Regions from separate parts of the Limosilactobacillus sp. genome, predicted to be linked through region 1. Evidence: riboswitches for the same ligand, from Rfam matches in the RefSeq annotation. Region 1 holds a riboswitch; the other holds the start of a gene.
The links. A riboswitch is a leader RNA that binds a small molecule or an ion and turns the genes downstream of it on or off. The one in region 1 is predicted to bind lysine.

Region 1 (8,051 bases):
GGTGCATTGACCGTAGCGGTGGTGTTAACGGCGGCAGCGGTGCTCATCTGGGTGCTTGGATCAGAAGAAGGCGTGGCACTGTTGACGGGAGCACTGGAAACCGCTGTCTGCGTCGTGCTGGTCACCGGCGCGGTTTCGACCGGCTGGCTAACCGTGCTCGTTGGGGTGGTCGTCGTTGCCTGCTGGGCGCTTGGCGTTGTCAGAACGGCCGTCGCCTGGGAACCATCAACCAGCAGCCGCTGACCGATGTAGAGCTGGTCGCTCGTCAGGCCATTCAATGCCTTCAGCGTGCTGACGGAAATGTTAAAGTGTTCGGCAATCTTGCTGAGGGTGTCGCCCGGCGCAACGGTGTAGTAGCCGCTGGCATCCGCATCAGCCATCGTCGAGGCGGTCGAATCATTGCCCGGCAGCTGCAGGCGCTGACCCGCATAGATCAGGTCAACACTGTTGCTGGCCTTCTTAATTGCTCCACCGTTGGCATCTTCCACTGCCTTAACGGTTGTCTTATTCTCCTGAGCGATCTTCCAAACAGTGTCGCCCGCCTTCACGAGGACACTGTTGGCACTGGCGATCTGGGTTGAAACGGCTAGCGCCCCCACTGTCCCTAACGTTCCCGCCAGAAGATGACGGGCCACAGATCGATGGTGCACACGTTTAACCATCCGCAAGACTTCCCTTCAAAATTAAAATTCTTATACATCAATTACATCAATAGTTAAGTATACAGTATTAACTTTACCATTTTTTAATAAACTAGTATAGCGAACGTATGGTTTTTGCTAACAAATAAGCGGGAAATTCATGGCACTGACGCCGGACTTCCCGCTTTTTTGTTGATTGTTAAAGAATATTTTCCAAGCCAACCACTAATTCGTTCAGGTTGCCAACCTTTTCCAGAGCCACCTTGACCCCGCTCATGAAGGACTGACGGTCAAAGGAGTCCTGACGAATCGTCAGCGCCTCCCCAGCACCCCCGAAGAGCACCTGCTCGTGGGCGATGTAGCCCGGCAGGCGGACGGAATGGATCTTGATCCCGTGGTAGTCACCACCGCGCACGCCATCCAGGCTCTCCGTTTCATCCGGATTAGTCTCGTGATCTTCCCGCACTTCAGCAATCAGCTTGGCCGTACTCAGCGCCGTGCCCGATGGTGCATCCTTCTTGTCGGCGTGGTGCATTTCGATCACCTCGACATCCGGGAAGTAGGCCGCGGCTTCCTTGGCAAACTTCATCAAGAGGACCGCTGACATCCCAAAGTTCGGGGCGATCAAGCCGCCAAGCTGCTTCTCCTTGCTCAGCTGAATCAGCTCGGCCTCCTGGACGTCGGTCAGGCCGGTCGTGCCGACGATCGGGGCAAAGCCGTGCTGGAGGGCAAACTTGACGTTCGGGTAAACGGCATCCGGCAGGGTGAAGTCCACCCAGATGTCGGCCACGCCGTCCTCAATCTCAGCCAGCTGGTGGTAGACCTTGACCGCCGCACCCAGCTGATACTGTTGCTTTTCTTCGTCCGCCAGGTGGGGGGCCAGGACGGCGGTGAGCTCGAAGTCGGCCAGTGAGTTGACCAGGGCCACCGCCTTTTGCCCCATCGCACCGGCCGCACCGGCAATTAATACTTTTTGCATCTTGCTGGCCTCCTTACAGGTTGTCCGGCAGGTCCTGGGCATTCAGCGAACCAGTCGGCAGCTCCAGGGCCGTCTCCAGGGCGCCCTTTTCCTCATCGTTTAAGGACAGGATTGGCAGCCGGCAGCCACCAACCGCGTAGCCCTGGGCATTCAGGACCGCCTTGACTGGTGACGGTGACGGATACATGAAGAGAGCCGCCATCTTTGGCGTCAGCAGGCGCTGCAGCTGGGCCGCCTTCTGGTAGTTGCCGGAGTACAGTTGGTCGTACATCTGGCGCATTTCCTGGGCGTAGCAGTGGGAGGCCACGGAGATGACCCCGTTGGCACCGAGAACCCGGGCGGTCAGAGCCTGAGCATCCTCACCACTGAAGATGGCGAAATCATCGGCGGCGTGTTCAATGATGTATTCCATTTCCTCCAGGGAGGCACACTGCTTAACCCCGGCGATGTTTGGGTTGTGTGACAATTCGACCACGGTTGCGGCATCCATCTTGACCCCGGTCCGGCCCGGGATGTTATAGATGATAATTGGGATGTTGACCTGGTCGGCAACGGCGGTGAAGTGGGCGATCATCCCCCGCTGGTTCGGCTTGTTGTATGGCGGCACAACGACCAGGGCGTAGTCCACCCCGTCAATCTGAGCCACCTCGTTGGTGAAATCGATCGTCTCCTGGGTGTTGTTGCTCCCGGTCCCGGCAATCACCGGGAAGCGGCCGTCAATGATCTGGCCGAAGTGACGGTAGAGTTCCAGCTTTTCGTCGTGGGACAAAGTTGGCGTCTCACCGGTGGTCCCACCGATGACGAAACCGTTGCTCCCCTGGGCGATCAGGTGGTTGGTCAGCTTCTCCAGGCTGGCGAAGTCGAGTTCGTTCTGGTCATTAAATGGGGTCACGATTGCGGTCAGTAAATCAGCATTTTGTAAGCTTGTCATAATTTAATTCCTCCAATTAATTCTCTTGCATCCGATGGGTCAAAAAGCCGGTGATGGCGTCGACGCCCTTCTGAATGGCACTCTCCTTGGGCGTCAAGGTGGCGGAGTGCAACTGGGAGTCGTCGTCAACCCCCAGCCAGAACATCGTCCCCGGGAACTGGGCCAACAGGAAGCCGAAGTCCTCACCGGTCATCGCCGACGCGGTCTCAATAAAGTTCACGTCCGGAGCCTGCTGCATGTAGTCAATGAAGTTCTTCGTCAGGGCCGGGTTGTTTTCCACCGGCCAGTAGCCACCCTGATTGAGCTCTAGTTTGACCTCCATGTTAAAGCTGGCGCCGATCCCCTTACAGATCTCCTCTAAGCGGTGGTCAATTTTTTGAATCATCGTCTGGGTCAGCCCGCGGATCGTCCCCTCAATCCGGGTGTGGCCGGCAATGACGTTGCGAATGCTGCCACCCTGGATCTTGCCGAGGGTGATCACCCCGCTCTGGATCGGGTCAATACTCCGCGAGATGACGGTTTGGACCTGCATGATCAGGCTGGCGGCCGCCACCACCGTATCGTTGGCGTCCTGCGGGTAGGCGGCGTGCCCGCCCTTCCCCTCGAGGTCGATGTTGACCTCGGTAGTCCCGGCAAAGAGCGTTCCCATTCGGCAGCCGATCGCTCCGGCTGGCAAGTCGGGGTTATCGTGCAGGCCGTAGAATTCGTCCGGGCGCCACTTGCCGGTAAAGACGCCGTCCTCATAGGCCCGCTTGCCGCCGTAGTCGCTCTCCTCCGCCGGCTGGAAGAAGAAGAGCAGGTTGTCCTTGGGCTGGTGGTCGCTAAAGTAGCTCAGCACCCCCAGGGCGACGGTCATGTGGATGTCGTGCCCACAGGCGTGCATGACGCCCGGATGGTGAGAGGCATAGGGCAGCCCGGTCTGTTCCTCCACCGGCAGGGCATCGATGTCGGTCCGGTAGCCGATCGTTCGTTGCGGGGCGCTCCCGTGAACCAGGACCAGGATCGCGGTTGGCAGCTTTTCCGGCACCAGGATTTCCAGGCGGTCCTGATTAAATCCGTGAATAACTTTTAATAGGTAGTCATGGGTTTGAAACTCATGCAGGGCCAGCTCGGGAATCTCGTGCAGGTGGCGCCGGACCTGGATTAGTTGTTCTTCAGTCAGCATGACCGTCCCTCCTTAGAGCTTGCGCAGGTCATCTTCCAGGCCGGTCTTGCTCTTGGTCTGATCGTCGACGTTCTTGATGAACTTGGCGGGAACCCCGGCCACCATCGTGTGGGGAGCGACGTCCTGGGTGACGATTGCCCCGGCCGCCACGACGGCACCCTCGCCGACGTGGACGCCCTCGATCACGACCGCGTTGGCCCCGATCAGGACGTTGTCGTCAATCCGGACCGGCTGAGCGGAAGCGGGTTCTACCACCCCGGCCAGGACGGTTCCGGCACCGATGTGACAGTGCTTGCCGACGATTGCCCGGCCACCGAGGATGGCGCCCATGTCGATCATCGAGTCCGCACCGATCTCGGCACCAATGTTGATCGTCGCCCCCATCATGATGACGGCATTGTCACCGATCAGAACCTTGTCACGGATGATGGCGCCAGGTTCGATCCGGGCATTAATCCCCTTCAGATCAAGCAATGGCACGGCAGAATTGCGGGCGCTGTTTTCAATCCGGTAGTTGTCAATCACGTCCTGGTGCTGGTCGAGGAAGGGCTTGACGTCCGCCCAGTCGCCAAAGATGACCCCGCTGTGTGCTTCGGTAAAGTCATCGATTTGATCCGGGAAGGTCAGACCTGCCAAGTCCCCCTTCAGGTAAACCTTAACCGGGGTCTTCTTCGGGGCGTTGCCGATGTAGTTGATAATTGCTTGTGCGTCTAATTCTGCCATAATCAAAACTTCTTTCTACATATTAATAGGATTACAAATTACTGGGCGCGATAGGGACGGTCGAGGTGAACCAGGTCATCCAGGCTTTCCCGTTCGATCACAACCTGGGATTGACCGTTTTCGGCAAAGACCACCGCCGGCCGCGGATTGCGATTGTAGTTGGAGGCCATTGAATAACCGTAGGCCCCGGTGTCGAGCATTGCCAGGACATCCCCGGGCTTGGTTGCCGGCAGGCCCTGATCCTGACTCAGGATGTCGCCGGATTCGCAGTACTTGCCGGCCAGGCGAACGTGCTCCTTGATCGGGGCGTGGGGATCGCTGGCGAGGACCGTTTCGTACTCGGCCTGGTAGAGGGCGGGACGAATGTTGTCGCCCATCCCACCGTCAACGGTCACGTACGGCTTGAGCCCCGGCACGTCCTTGCGGGAACCAACCGTGTAGAGGTTGTAGCCGGCCGGGCCGACGATCGAGCGACCCGGTTCAATCCAGATGGCCGGCATCGCCAGGTCGGTCGAAGCAATCGCCTGCTTGATGGCCTTGATGATCGCGTCCACGAAGTCTTCCGGCATCAGTGGGTGATCGCCGCTGACGTAGCGGATCCCGAAGCCCCCGCCGACATTGATTACCCGCGCTTGATAACCATACTTTTCTTGCCAGTGGCTGGCAACTTCGACCAGCTTGTTGGCCACCCCTTCAAAGCCGGCCAGTTCAAAGATCTGCGAACCGATGTGGGCATGGAGCCCTTCCATTTCCATCCGCGGGTTGGCCAGCACCTTTTCCAGGGCCAGGTCGGCTTGGCCTGATGCGAGGTCAAAGCCAAACTTGCTGTCCACCTGACCGGTCTGGATGTACTTGTTCGTGTGGGCGGAAATTCCGGGCGTGATCCGCAACATCACCTTGATCTTGGCGTCCGCCTCTTCCAGGAGGTCCGCCAGCAGGTCGATCTCGTGGAAATTGTCCAGCATGATCACACCGACATGGTGGCGGATCGCCATCGCAAGCTCTTCTCTCGACTTGTTATTGCCGTGGAAGCTGACCCGCTCCATCGGGAAGCCGGCCTTGATCGCCGTGTAGAGTTCCCCGGCCGAAACGACGTCCACGTGGGCGCCCTCTGCTGCCGCCACCTGGTAGATGGCGACCGCCGCGAAGGCCTTGCTGGCGTAGCTGACCGCGTAGTCAACATCATTTTTTTCAAAGACCTTGCGGAAACGGCGGATCTGATCACGAATCTTGGCAACATCGTAGACCACCAGCGGCGTCCCATATTGCTTAGCCAACTCAATCGTGTCACAGCCCCCGACCGTCAGATGCCCGGCCGCATTAATCTCTTGCTCACTAATCTGCTCATTCATCTGCTATTCCCTCCATTGCTTTGCGTGGGGAATCGACTGTAAAAAAAGATCCACTGTCTGCGCAAACAAACAGTGGATTGTTAATTATCCATTTAATTTGTCGATAGCGCAACGCAGGCTGATTATGTGTCCTGCGACAGTCCGTGACTTATTAGGCCACGCCCCAGCCAACCTAGCCCTGCCAGACTAAGCGCTTCGGCAGCCGCCCTGTTCGGCAATCATCCTTGCGTGGCTGGCTCCGATTGCTTACTAGTGTTGGCTGCGCCTCTTCGATTTATGTTTATAGCTTATACCAAATAATGAGAAAGTCAAGCGGGTAAATTAATTTTTCACAAATTAAATGAGTTGCTTATATGAAGTAAAACGTTATTCTATCGGGTTGATGAAATAAAACGGCTTGCTTATTTTAAGTTCCATGTTAAAATTCGGTTAAAATAATTTAGCAATAATTAGTAAGTCTAATTATCGCTCGCAAGGAGTCCTTAGCAATGAAAGTAGTAAAATTCGGTGGCAGCTCCCTGGCCGACGGGGAGACCTTTGCCCAGGCAATCAAAATCATCACGGCCGATCCCGAACGACGGGTGATCGTCACCTCCGCCCCCGGCAAGCGGACCCCCGATGACATCAAGGTGACCGACCTGCTGATCGAATACGCCCACCGGGTCATCAACAAGCAGCCCTACGACGACGTTCTCACCCAAATCATCAGCCGTTATCAGGCGATCGCCAAGTATTTCAACCTGCCCACTGAAAAACTAGCCGACCTGATCCAACGCCTCCACGACCTACCCGCCGGCAAGTACCCGAACAACCACTACCTGATGGCCGCCTTCAAGGCCCATGGGGAGCGGTCCAACGCCATGCTGATGGCGGCCGTCTTGAACCACCTTGGCTACGAGGCCCGCTTCGTGACGCCGACCGAGGCCGGGATCCGGGTTACCGGGACGCCCAATAACGCCAACGTCATCCCCGAAACCTACAGCCTGCTGGACCACTTCACGGCCAAGCAAAGCGAACTGCTCGTCTTCCCCGGCTTCTACGGGATCACCCTGGCCGGACACATCGCCACCTTCTCCCGCGGCGGCTCCGACATCACCGGGGCAATCCTGGCCCGCGGGCTCCACGCCGACCTCTACGAAAACTTCACTGACGTCGACGCCATCTACTCGGCCAACCCAAACGTCATCGACGACCCTGAGCCGATCGCCAAGATGACCTACCGTGAGATGCGGGAGCTCTCCTACGCAGGCTTCTCCGTCTTCCACGACGAGGCCCTGATTCCAGCCATTCAAGGCAACGTGCCGATCAACGTCAAGAACACCCAGCACCCGGAAAAGCCGGGAACGCTGATCGTGCCGGACAAGAACTTCCAACCCCGCGACATCGTCACCGGGATCGTCAGCGGCAAGCACTTCGCCGCCCTTTACCTGCACAAGTACCTGTTGAACAAGCAGATCGGTTTCACCCTGCGGATCCTACAAATCCTGGCCAAGCACGGCATCTCCTACGAACACATGCCGTCCGGGATCGATGACATCACGATCATCCTCGACCGTGACCAAATCAATGATCAGCTGATCGACGAAGTCAGCAACGAGATCCAGGAAACCGTCAACCCCGACCACCTCGAATGGATCGACAACTACGCGATCACGATGGTCGTCGGCGAGGGCATGCGCAACCGGGTCGGGGTCATCAATGATATTCTGGAGCCGCTGGCCAAGAACCACATCGCCGTGCCGATGATCAACCAGGGGGCCTCCCGGATCTCAATCATGATCGGGACCTTCGACAAGGACGCCGATAACGCCGTCCGCGCCATCTACCACCGTTTCTTCGCCAACTAAGGAGGAATTTTCTATGCCAACCCTATTGAAAGTCCATGGTTCAGCCAACCAATTCTTCATCCTCGACCAAACCACCTTAAAACAGCCCCTGACCGACGCCGAGCTCGCCGCCCTGGCACAGCAGCTCACCGATCCCCAGGAGGGCCTCCTCGGCGGTGCCGATGGGCTGCTGGTCGTCAATAAGCCGACCCGCCCCGGTTCACAGGCCCAGATGCGGGTCATCAACGCCGACGGGAGCGAGGCCACGATGTGCGGGAACGGACTGCGGACCGTGGCCCGTTACGTGGCGGAACGGGACGGCCTGGAGCACTTTGCCGTCGACACCCTGGACGCCAGTCTCCAGGTGCGCCGCCAGCCCGACCTGGCCACCGGCGTGCCCGCCTTTGCCGTCGAGATCTCGCCGGTCCGCTTCA
Region 2 (8,051 bases), 910 kb from region 1:
CGTCGGTTGACAGCTTTTGACTTTAAAATAAAAAAATCGGAAATACAAGATTCGAACTTGCGACCTCTGCGTCCCGAACGCAGCGCTCTACCAAGCTGAGCTAATTTCCGAAAAAAAGAAGCGCCACACCCATCTCAAGGAGATAACTGTCACGCTTTATGATGCACCCAGAAGGAGTCGAACCTTCAACCTTCTGATTCGTAGTCAGACACTCTATCCAATTGCGCTATGGGTGCATAAGAGCGGAAGACGGGATTCGAACCCGCGACCCCCACCATGGCAAGGTGATGTTCTACCACTGAACTACTTCCGCATATGAAGTTTTTGACACATTCCGTATCAACAGTTATTAATTATACGTGATGGCCTCGGAATTGTCAACAGCCTTTTTTTGAAAAGCTGAATGCGGACGAAGGGACTTGAACCCTTACATCAAAAGATACAAGATCCTAAATCTTGCGCGTCTGCCAATTCCGCCACATCCGCATATGGAGGATACAGGGCTCGAACCTGTGACCCTCTGCTTGTAAGGCAGATGCTCTCCCAACTGAGCTAATCCTCCAAAAGAACTAAGCTGAAACAAATCAGCTTAATTAATATAACATCGATCGTTTGCTTTGTCAAACCCTACTTTAAATTTAATTCGGCCAGCTTGCGATCAATCATCCCCAGCACCTCAGTCGCCGCCGTCGGGTTCTCGACGAAGTTGTACTTGTCCCCGTCAATCAGCATCTTCGGGCTCTCGTCGTAGTTTTCGTACCAGGCGTCGTAGCGGTCGTTCAAGTTCTTGTAGTAGGAATACAGTGACGGGTCGTTGGCGATCTGCTCGTAGGCCCGGCCGCGCTTCTCGATCCGGTGCAGCATCGTTTCGAAGGAGACCTTGATCGTGATCAGGAGGTTCGGTGCCTTCTGGTGCACCTGGTCCGGCAGCTCCTCCATCATGTTGCTCAACAAGGAGGAGTAAATATCGGATTCCGTCTCCGTTGCCCGGCCCATGTCGGCGTTGAGCTTGAACAGGAGCTCGTCTTCAAAGATCGACCGGTCCAAGACGTTGAGGTCGTTGCTGTAGGAGGCCTTGATCTCGTCCAGGCGCTTGTTTAAGAAGTAGATCTGCAGCAAAAAGCCGTACTTCTTCGGGTTCTCGTAGAAGAGCGGCAAGATCTTGTTGTCGTCGACGGATTCATAAAAGGCCTGGCTGTTCAAGTGGTTGGCCAGAAGCTGGGTCAGGCTGGTCTTGCCGGCCCCGATTGTTCCTGCTAAAGCAATCATTTCGTAACTATCCCTTTCTCATTAAAATTCTTCTTGGTAAAATTCACGATTACCATTCTAACATTTAAAAACAAAATGACCACCAAAAAGTGGCCATATTTTGTGGTTGGGTTTTAATTAGCCTCATCATCTGGTACGTACTTCTCACCCTTGGTGCTCCGCGACAGGTCAACCTGGTCGAGTGGGATCAGGTGGGTCTTGTAACGCACCTTGTAGTAAATGAACAGGATCAAGAAGATCGGCACACTCATGTAGGAGATGGCAATGTTTTGCCAATCCAGCTTAATGAAGGCGTTGACGTTCTGCCCACAGATAACGATGAAGCAGAGGATAAAGGCGAAGATCGGGCCAAACGGGAAGAAGGCCGACCGGTACTTGAGGTCGTTGAGGTCACGCCCCTGGGCAATGTAGGCCCGCCGGAACCGCCAGTGCGAGGCGGCGATCCCCAGCCAGGCGATGAACCCACACAGCCCGGAGGCACTAATCAGGTAGTTGTAGGCCTGAGGTCCGATGAATTGGGTCAGGTAAATCAAAGTAGAAACCAGCATCGTCCCCAGCAGGGCGTAGATCGGAATCCCCCGCTTGTTGACGTAGCCCAGGAAACGCCATGCGTAGCCTTCCCGCGCCTGGGAGAAGAGCATCCGCGTCGAAGCGTAGAGCCCGGAGTTGGCCGATGAAACCACGGCCGTCAGGATGACCGCGTTCATGATGCTGGCCGCCACTGCCAAGCCGGCCCGCTTGAAGACGATCGTAAACGGACTCATCGTCACGTTGGAAACGTCCTGGTTCAACAGGTTCTTGTCAGTGTACGGCAGGATGCAGGCGATTACGAAGATCGTGCAGATGTAGAAAATCAGGATCCGCCAGAAGGTCGAGTGGATGGCCTTGGAGACGGAGTGTTCGGGATCGTTGGCTTCACCGGCGGTAATCCCGACCAGCTCGGTCCCCTGGAAGGAGAACCCGGCGATCAGGAAGACGCTGATGATCGACGGGATCCCACCGACGAACGGTGCCTTCTTGTAGTGGAAGTTGCTCAGGCCGACCGCGTGACCGCCCATGATTCCCAGAATGATTGCCACCCCGATGATCAGGAAGACGATGACGGTCACGATTTTGATCAGGGCCAGCCAGTACTCCGTTTCCCCGTAGGAACGCACGGAGAGGTAGTTGATGATAAAGATCAGGGCCAGCACCGCCACGCTGAAGACCCATTGCGGAACGTTCGGCAGCCAGTAGTTCATGATGATGCCGGCCGTCGTCGCCTCAACCGGGATCGTTACCGCCCAGTTCAGCCAGTAGTTCCAGCCCATCGCAAAGCCCAGTGCCGGGTCGACGAACTTTGTTGAATAAGCAGAAAACGATCCGGTCAGCGGCATGTAGGTGGCCATTTCCCCGAGACTGGTCATCAAGAAGTAGACCATGAAGCCCATCACGATGTAGGCAACCAGCGCCCCACCTGGCCCGGCAGTGGAGATTGCCTCCCCACTGGTAATGAACAGCCCGGTCCCGATGGTTCCCCCAAGGGCAATCATCGACAGGTGCCGGGTCTGCAACGACCGTTTCATATGGCCGGTCGAATGATCTGTGCTATCTGCCATAAACTCATTCCTCCAATAGTAAATTAAAAGCCTTCTTACCGAGGGCACCCGCAAGAAGACTCAATCAACGTTCTTTTGAATCTATTCCGGAAGCGCCCCGCAGCATTGCGACAGTCCACCGCCTCTTTGACGATGGCCCAACAAGGAACGCTAGTAAGGACGTCCCCGTTTCGGCACTGCTCCCTTTCACCGCGGCTTCAGGTGCTCACTCACCTCACCGTGGCTACTAATCAGCAGTGCAACCTCTTCATTATTTTCTAATTATACTCTAATCTTTTTCTGACGCAAGTCTTTTTTGGTAGCGCCAGGTCGTCTGTCGGGCATCAGCGGTGGTTTGCTGAAAGCCAATTTTCTCCAGAACCCGCGCCGAGGCCGGGTTCGTGCGGTCAACCGTCGCTTCAAGCACTGTCCCCACTTTTAGGCGGTTCACCACCCCGGTTAGGGCCTCGGTCATCAGTCCCCGATTCCAGTCGGCCACCTGGAGGAGGTAGCCGAGCTCCCACTGGTTGGCCCCCGTCGCCGTCAGGAAGAGCAGGCCAATGATTTTTTCCGGGGCGGTGCGGCGCCGGATGGCAAGTGGATGACGGGATTGGATCAAGAACTGGCTGGCCGCTAACGTGGGTGAAATCAGCAGATGGCTCGGTCCAGTCACCCGCGGATCGCTCAATAATTTTTGCAGGCCTGCTGCGTCCCCGCTGGTCGCCCGCTCAATCAATAATCTGTTGGTCCTAATCATGGCAAACTAAAAAGCCGCGTTGCCACGGCTTTTCTCCTCATTAAATTAAATTTCAGAACTCGATAAAAACGGAACCCGCAAGAGGCGCGGCGCCCAGGCCACGTAGAGCCATTCGGCCACCTGCAGCCAAGTGTAGGCCAGAAGCATTGCCCCGATCGTATCGAACGGCCAGTGGGCGTAGAGGTACACCCGGGAAACGGCCAGGAAGAAGACAGCAAAGACGATCAGCAGCTGGCAGATCGTCCGCGTCGAATGCTTGCGGATCAGTGGAACCACGATCAGCAGAAGCACCGCGGCCACCAGGAAGAAGCCCAGCACGTGACCGCTCGGGAAGCTGTAGCCGTCGTCGGCCGCCAGGTGCTGCGCCGGCCGGGCCCGCTTGACGATGTGCTTGAAAAGCTCACCGAAGACGTCCCCACCAAGCAGGGTACAAACCGCCCACAGCGCCGGAATTTGGTAGCGTTTGAGCCAGAGGACCACGGCAATGATCAGGATCCAGATGATGTCCATCGTTGGCTTAGCCAAAAAGGACAAGAGGGTCATCAGGGCGTGGAACCATCCCGCCCCCTCAAGCCGCTGGCCGGTAAACAGTGATTGCAAAACCGCGTCCACCATCGTTGCCACCGACGAGTTAAACATGATCAGCAGCATTAAAACAAGAAAGAACACGCCGCCAACGACAAAGCGCCGTAAGCGGTGGTCGTCACGTTCAATAAACATTTTTGTGCTTTATCTCCTAATTTTCAAATATTGATTTCAATTGAGTATACCACATCAACGGGTCCTTTTAACACTCCGCCACCGGCGATAATGAATTATCCGGTTCAGCAGTTCGCCCAGCCCGAAGCCAAGCGTAATTGCCCCGACGATCACCACCACCTGGTAGAAGTAAAAGGTCACCAGGTGGTAGTTGCCGATCGCAAAGTTGCGGACCATCTTGTAGGCCTGGCCCCCGGGCACGAATGGCACCAGGGCGGGAACCTCGAAGACAATCGTCGGCATTTTCTTGTGCTGGGCGGCAAAACGGCTGCAGATGGCGATCAGAACGGCCGCGGCGAGGTTGCTAAAGGACAGGCCCACGCCCTGCTGGTAGTACATGATCCAGTAGACCACCCAGGAGCCCCCACCGATGATCCCGGCAACGTTATAGGCCTTTACCGGGATGTGAAGCAGGATCCCAAAGCAGATGGTCGAAATGTAGGAAAGAAAAAACTGCAGCAATAAGTTTAACCAATAATGCATCTCTTTCCCCTCCTAAACAAAGTGCAGGACAATTACGATCGCGCTGCCGATCGCCACGGCCGTCAGAATCGCCTCAATTCCCCGCGTCGGTCCACTGATCAGGTTGCCGGACACCAGGTCGCGGGCGGCGTTGGTCAGCGGAATACCGGGCACCAGGGGCATGACGGCACCGATGATGATGTCGTTGATGTCGTGGGCCCAGCCCAGTTTAACCATCATCACGGCCAAAAAACCGATTACCAGAGACGAGCAGAACTCCCCCAGGTACTGGATCTTAAACTTGCGGATCATGTAGGAAAAGACGGCATAGCTGACCCCGCCGTCGATGAAGCCGGCCCAGCAGTCCCGGTAGTCGCCGGTAAAGACGATCATCAGCGCCAGGCTAAGGACGGCGGCGGCCAGGGCCTCGACCAGGTTTTGAAACTTGTAGGGTCCCTGGCGATCCACCCACTTGAGCTGGGCATAGGCCTCCGGCAGGGTGATCAACCCCTGGGCCATTTCCCGGGAAATTTCGTTGACGGCGGCAATTTTGCTCAGGTCGTTTTTGCGCCGGCGGATGTTCATGACGATCGCGTTCGGCAGGTTGTTGGCCCCCAGCACCATCCCCGTGACGGTCGTAAAGGCCTGAAAGTCCTTGAGTCCCGCACTGCGAGCCATGTGATTGAGCGTATCATTAACCCGGTCCATGTTCGACCCGTTCTCGACGAGCAGGCGTCCGGCCAGCGAGCAGGTGCGCAGGGCCAAGCGTCGGCGTTTCTTTGTTAGCATTTTGCCGCCCCCTTTGATAACTTACAAATGGTATTTTAGCAGATTAAAAGGCCCCGCAAACGTTTTGCTGGACCTTTAATATTATTTTTCCTTGATGAAAATATTGTGGGCGGCCTTGTAGGAAACGTTGACCGGTGTCTCCTGGCCGGCCTTCTTGATCACGATTGGTCCCTCGAAGGGTTCGTGGCGCACCACCGTGACCCGTTCCTGGGGACGCAGGCCGAGCTCCTCCAGGTAAGTCAGCAGCTCGTGGTTGTCCAAGAAACGTTCCAATTCGACCTCTTCACCGTCCTTGGCATCCGCCAGCAGACGGTGACTGACATCCGGAAAGCGACCGTTGGCAGACGGAATCACCCCACCATGCGGGCAGGTCTTGGGGTGCTGGAGGAAATCATCCAGGGCCGTGGCCAGGCGATCACTGGTCTGGTGCTCCAGGACCTCGGCCTCGGAGTGCACGTCGGCGAAGTTGTAGTTTAATTTATCAACCAAAAAGGTTTCCCAGAGGCGGTGCTTGCGGACCAATTCGGCCGCATAGCGCTGGCCCTTCTTGGTTAGTGAAATGCCCGCATACGGTTCATGGATGACCAGCCCCTCATCAGACAGCTTGGAAATCATTTCGGTCACGGAACCGGCAGCAATTCCCAGTCCAAGGGAAATTTCCTTATTAGAAACTTTTTTGTAGCTGCCCCCCAGCTCAAAAATGATCTTCAAATAGTCTTCCTTCATTGGAGTCAACATTAATTCACCTCTACAGTAAGAATCTGGCCTGCGAACGGTCACGAAAACATTAATTTAGTCCTAAGTTGAAACTAGGAATATTATAGCATATCATAAAAGTGTGATTTGGAAACCCTAACTTTTTAATTCAGCAACATTTAGTAATTATAAGCCGTTTGGGTAAACAATTGCAATTCTTAAAACAAGGAGCGACCATTAAAAATGGAAGAAAAGATCACCGGGAAACGCTTTTTGGCGGTAACCCTGCTCAACGTTCTAATTACCATTGTCGAAATCATCGGGGGACTGGTTTCCGGCAGCCTGGCCTTGCTCTCGGACGCCTTCCACAACATGGGTGATTCCTTTTCGATCGTCCTCGGCTACTTTGCCCAACACCTCGGCTCGCGACCAGAAACCAAGCAGCGGACCTATGGCTATCGGCGGGCGGAAATTCTGTCGGCCTTGACTAACAGTCTTCTCCTGATCATCATCGCCATCTTCCTGATCGGTGAGGCGATTCAGCGGCTCGGTCATCCCGAACACATCAACGGGGGGATCATGCTGACGGTGGCCATCGTCGGCTTAGTGGCCAACCTGGTCTCCGCCCTCCTGTTGCATTCCGGCAGCCACGACAGCCTGAACGTCAAGGCGACCTACCTCCACGTCCTAAGTGACGCCCTCTCCTCGGTGGCCGTCATTATTGGTGGGGTGATCCTGACCTTTGTCAACGTTCCGTGGCTTGACCCGGCATTAACGATTGGGGTGGCCCTCTACATCGGCTACGAGTCCTGGCCGATCATCGTCCAGACCGTCAAGATCCTGATGCAGTCGTCACCGGACCTCGACTACGAGCAGATCGCCGCCGACATCAAGCAGGTGCCCGGCGTCGAGGACGTTCACCACGTTCACGCCTGGATGATTGATGAGCACCGGATCATCTTTTCCGCCCACCTCAACTGCCAGGACCTCCTCCTGAGCCAGGTGGAGCCAATCTACGCCCAGGTGGAGGACATCCTCCGTCACAAGTATGGCATCTGCCACATCACGCTCCAGGCCGAGTGCGCGCGGGGAAGGGACGAGGAGCTCTTCAATACCCCGGTCGACGAGGAACACGTTATCCGGCCGGGTGGTTACAAGGCCTCATCGGAACCGGAGAAATAATTCAAGGCTACTTAAAAGGGTATCCGTTCGCTTGACGGATACCCTTTTTGAATACTCTTAAAACAATTTCCCCACACCGTAGTGGATGGCGACGGTGATCAGGGCAATAATGATGTTGCGCATCACCGCCACCTTTACCAGGCCGTTACCCAGCTTAGAGCTGATAAACCCGGTCAAGGCGCTGGTGAGGACGACGGCGAGAATCACCGCATACCACTTCAAGGCGTCCGGTGCAAAGGTCATCGCCATCAGGGGAAAGATCCCCCCGGCGGCCGCACTGAAGAGTGACGACCAGGCTGCATCCCAGGGGCTCAGGAAGTGTCCGAGCTCAATGTCGTACTTGATTCGGACCATCGTCTGCAGCGGCTTCTTATTCAGCAGGTCCTTGGCGATCGCCATTGAGGTCTCCGGCGTGACTCCCTTGTTGACGTAGTACTGCTGGACCGCCGCCAGCTCGCTGGCAAAGTCGGTCTTAAGCAGGCGCTCTTCCTTGGCCACGGCAGATTCCTCGGTGTCCCGCTGGGTGGAAACCGATGCGTACTCCCCACAGGCCATCGAGA

Region 2: another riboswitch for lysine. It lies ahead of LKE23_RS05015 (amino acid permease); the one in region 1 lies ahead of lysA (diaminopimelate decarboxylase).

The regions. Positions count from the first base shown of each region.
Region 1 covers NZ_JAKVPE010000001.1:114,871-122,921, reverse strand. Annotated here, with positions in the region: gene LKE23_RS00565 (C40 family peptidase) at 1-662, opposite strand, end outside; gene dapB (4-hydroxy-tetrahydrodipicolinate reductase) at 841-1,620, opposite strand; gene dapA (4-hydroxy-tetrahydrodipicolinate synthase) at 1,634-2,551, opposite strand; gene LKE23_RS00550 (N-acetyldiaminopimelate deacetylase) at 2,568-3,716, opposite strand; gene dapD (2,3,4,5-tetrahydropyridine-2,6-dicarboxylate N-acetyltransferase) at 3,729-4,439, opposite strand; gene lysA (diaminopimelate decarboxylase) at 4,478-5,791, opposite strand; lysine riboswitch at 5,887-6,069, opposite strand; gene LKE23_RS00535 (aspartate kinase) at 6,280-7,638, shown strand; gene dapF (diaminopimelate epimerase) at 7,652-8,051, shown strand, end outside.
Region 2 covers NZ_JAKVPE010000001.1:1,024,986-1,033,036, forward strand. Annotated here, with positions in the region: tRNA gene LKE23_RS04985 (tRNA-Pro) at 37-110, opposite strand; tRNA gene LKE23_RS04990 (tRNA-Arg) at 163-236, opposite strand; tRNA gene LKE23_RS04995 (tRNA-Gly) at 242-313, opposite strand; tRNA gene LKE23_RS05000 (tRNA-Leu) at 405-486, opposite strand; tRNA gene LKE23_RS05005 (tRNA-Val) at 490-562, opposite strand; gene LKE23_RS05010 (deoxynucleoside kinase) at 628-1,269, opposite strand; gene LKE23_RS05015 (amino acid permease) at 1,383-2,867, opposite strand; lysine riboswitch at 2,950-3,123, opposite strand; gene LKE23_RS05020 (GNAT family N-acetyltransferase) at 3,136-3,582, opposite strand; gene LKE23_RS05025 (phosphatase PAP2 family protein) at 3,649-4,323, opposite strand; gene LKE23_RS05030 (threonine/serine exporter family protein) at 4,378-4,845, opposite strand; gene LKE23_RS05035 (threonine/serine exporter family protein) at 4,858-5,613, opposite strand; gene LKE23_RS05040 (metal-dependent transcriptional regulator) at 5,695-6,348, opposite strand; gene LKE23_RS05045 (cation diffusion facilitator family transporter) at 6,553-7,491, shown strand; gene LKE23_RS05050 (VIT1/CCC1 transporter family protein) at 7,549-8,051, opposite strand, start outside.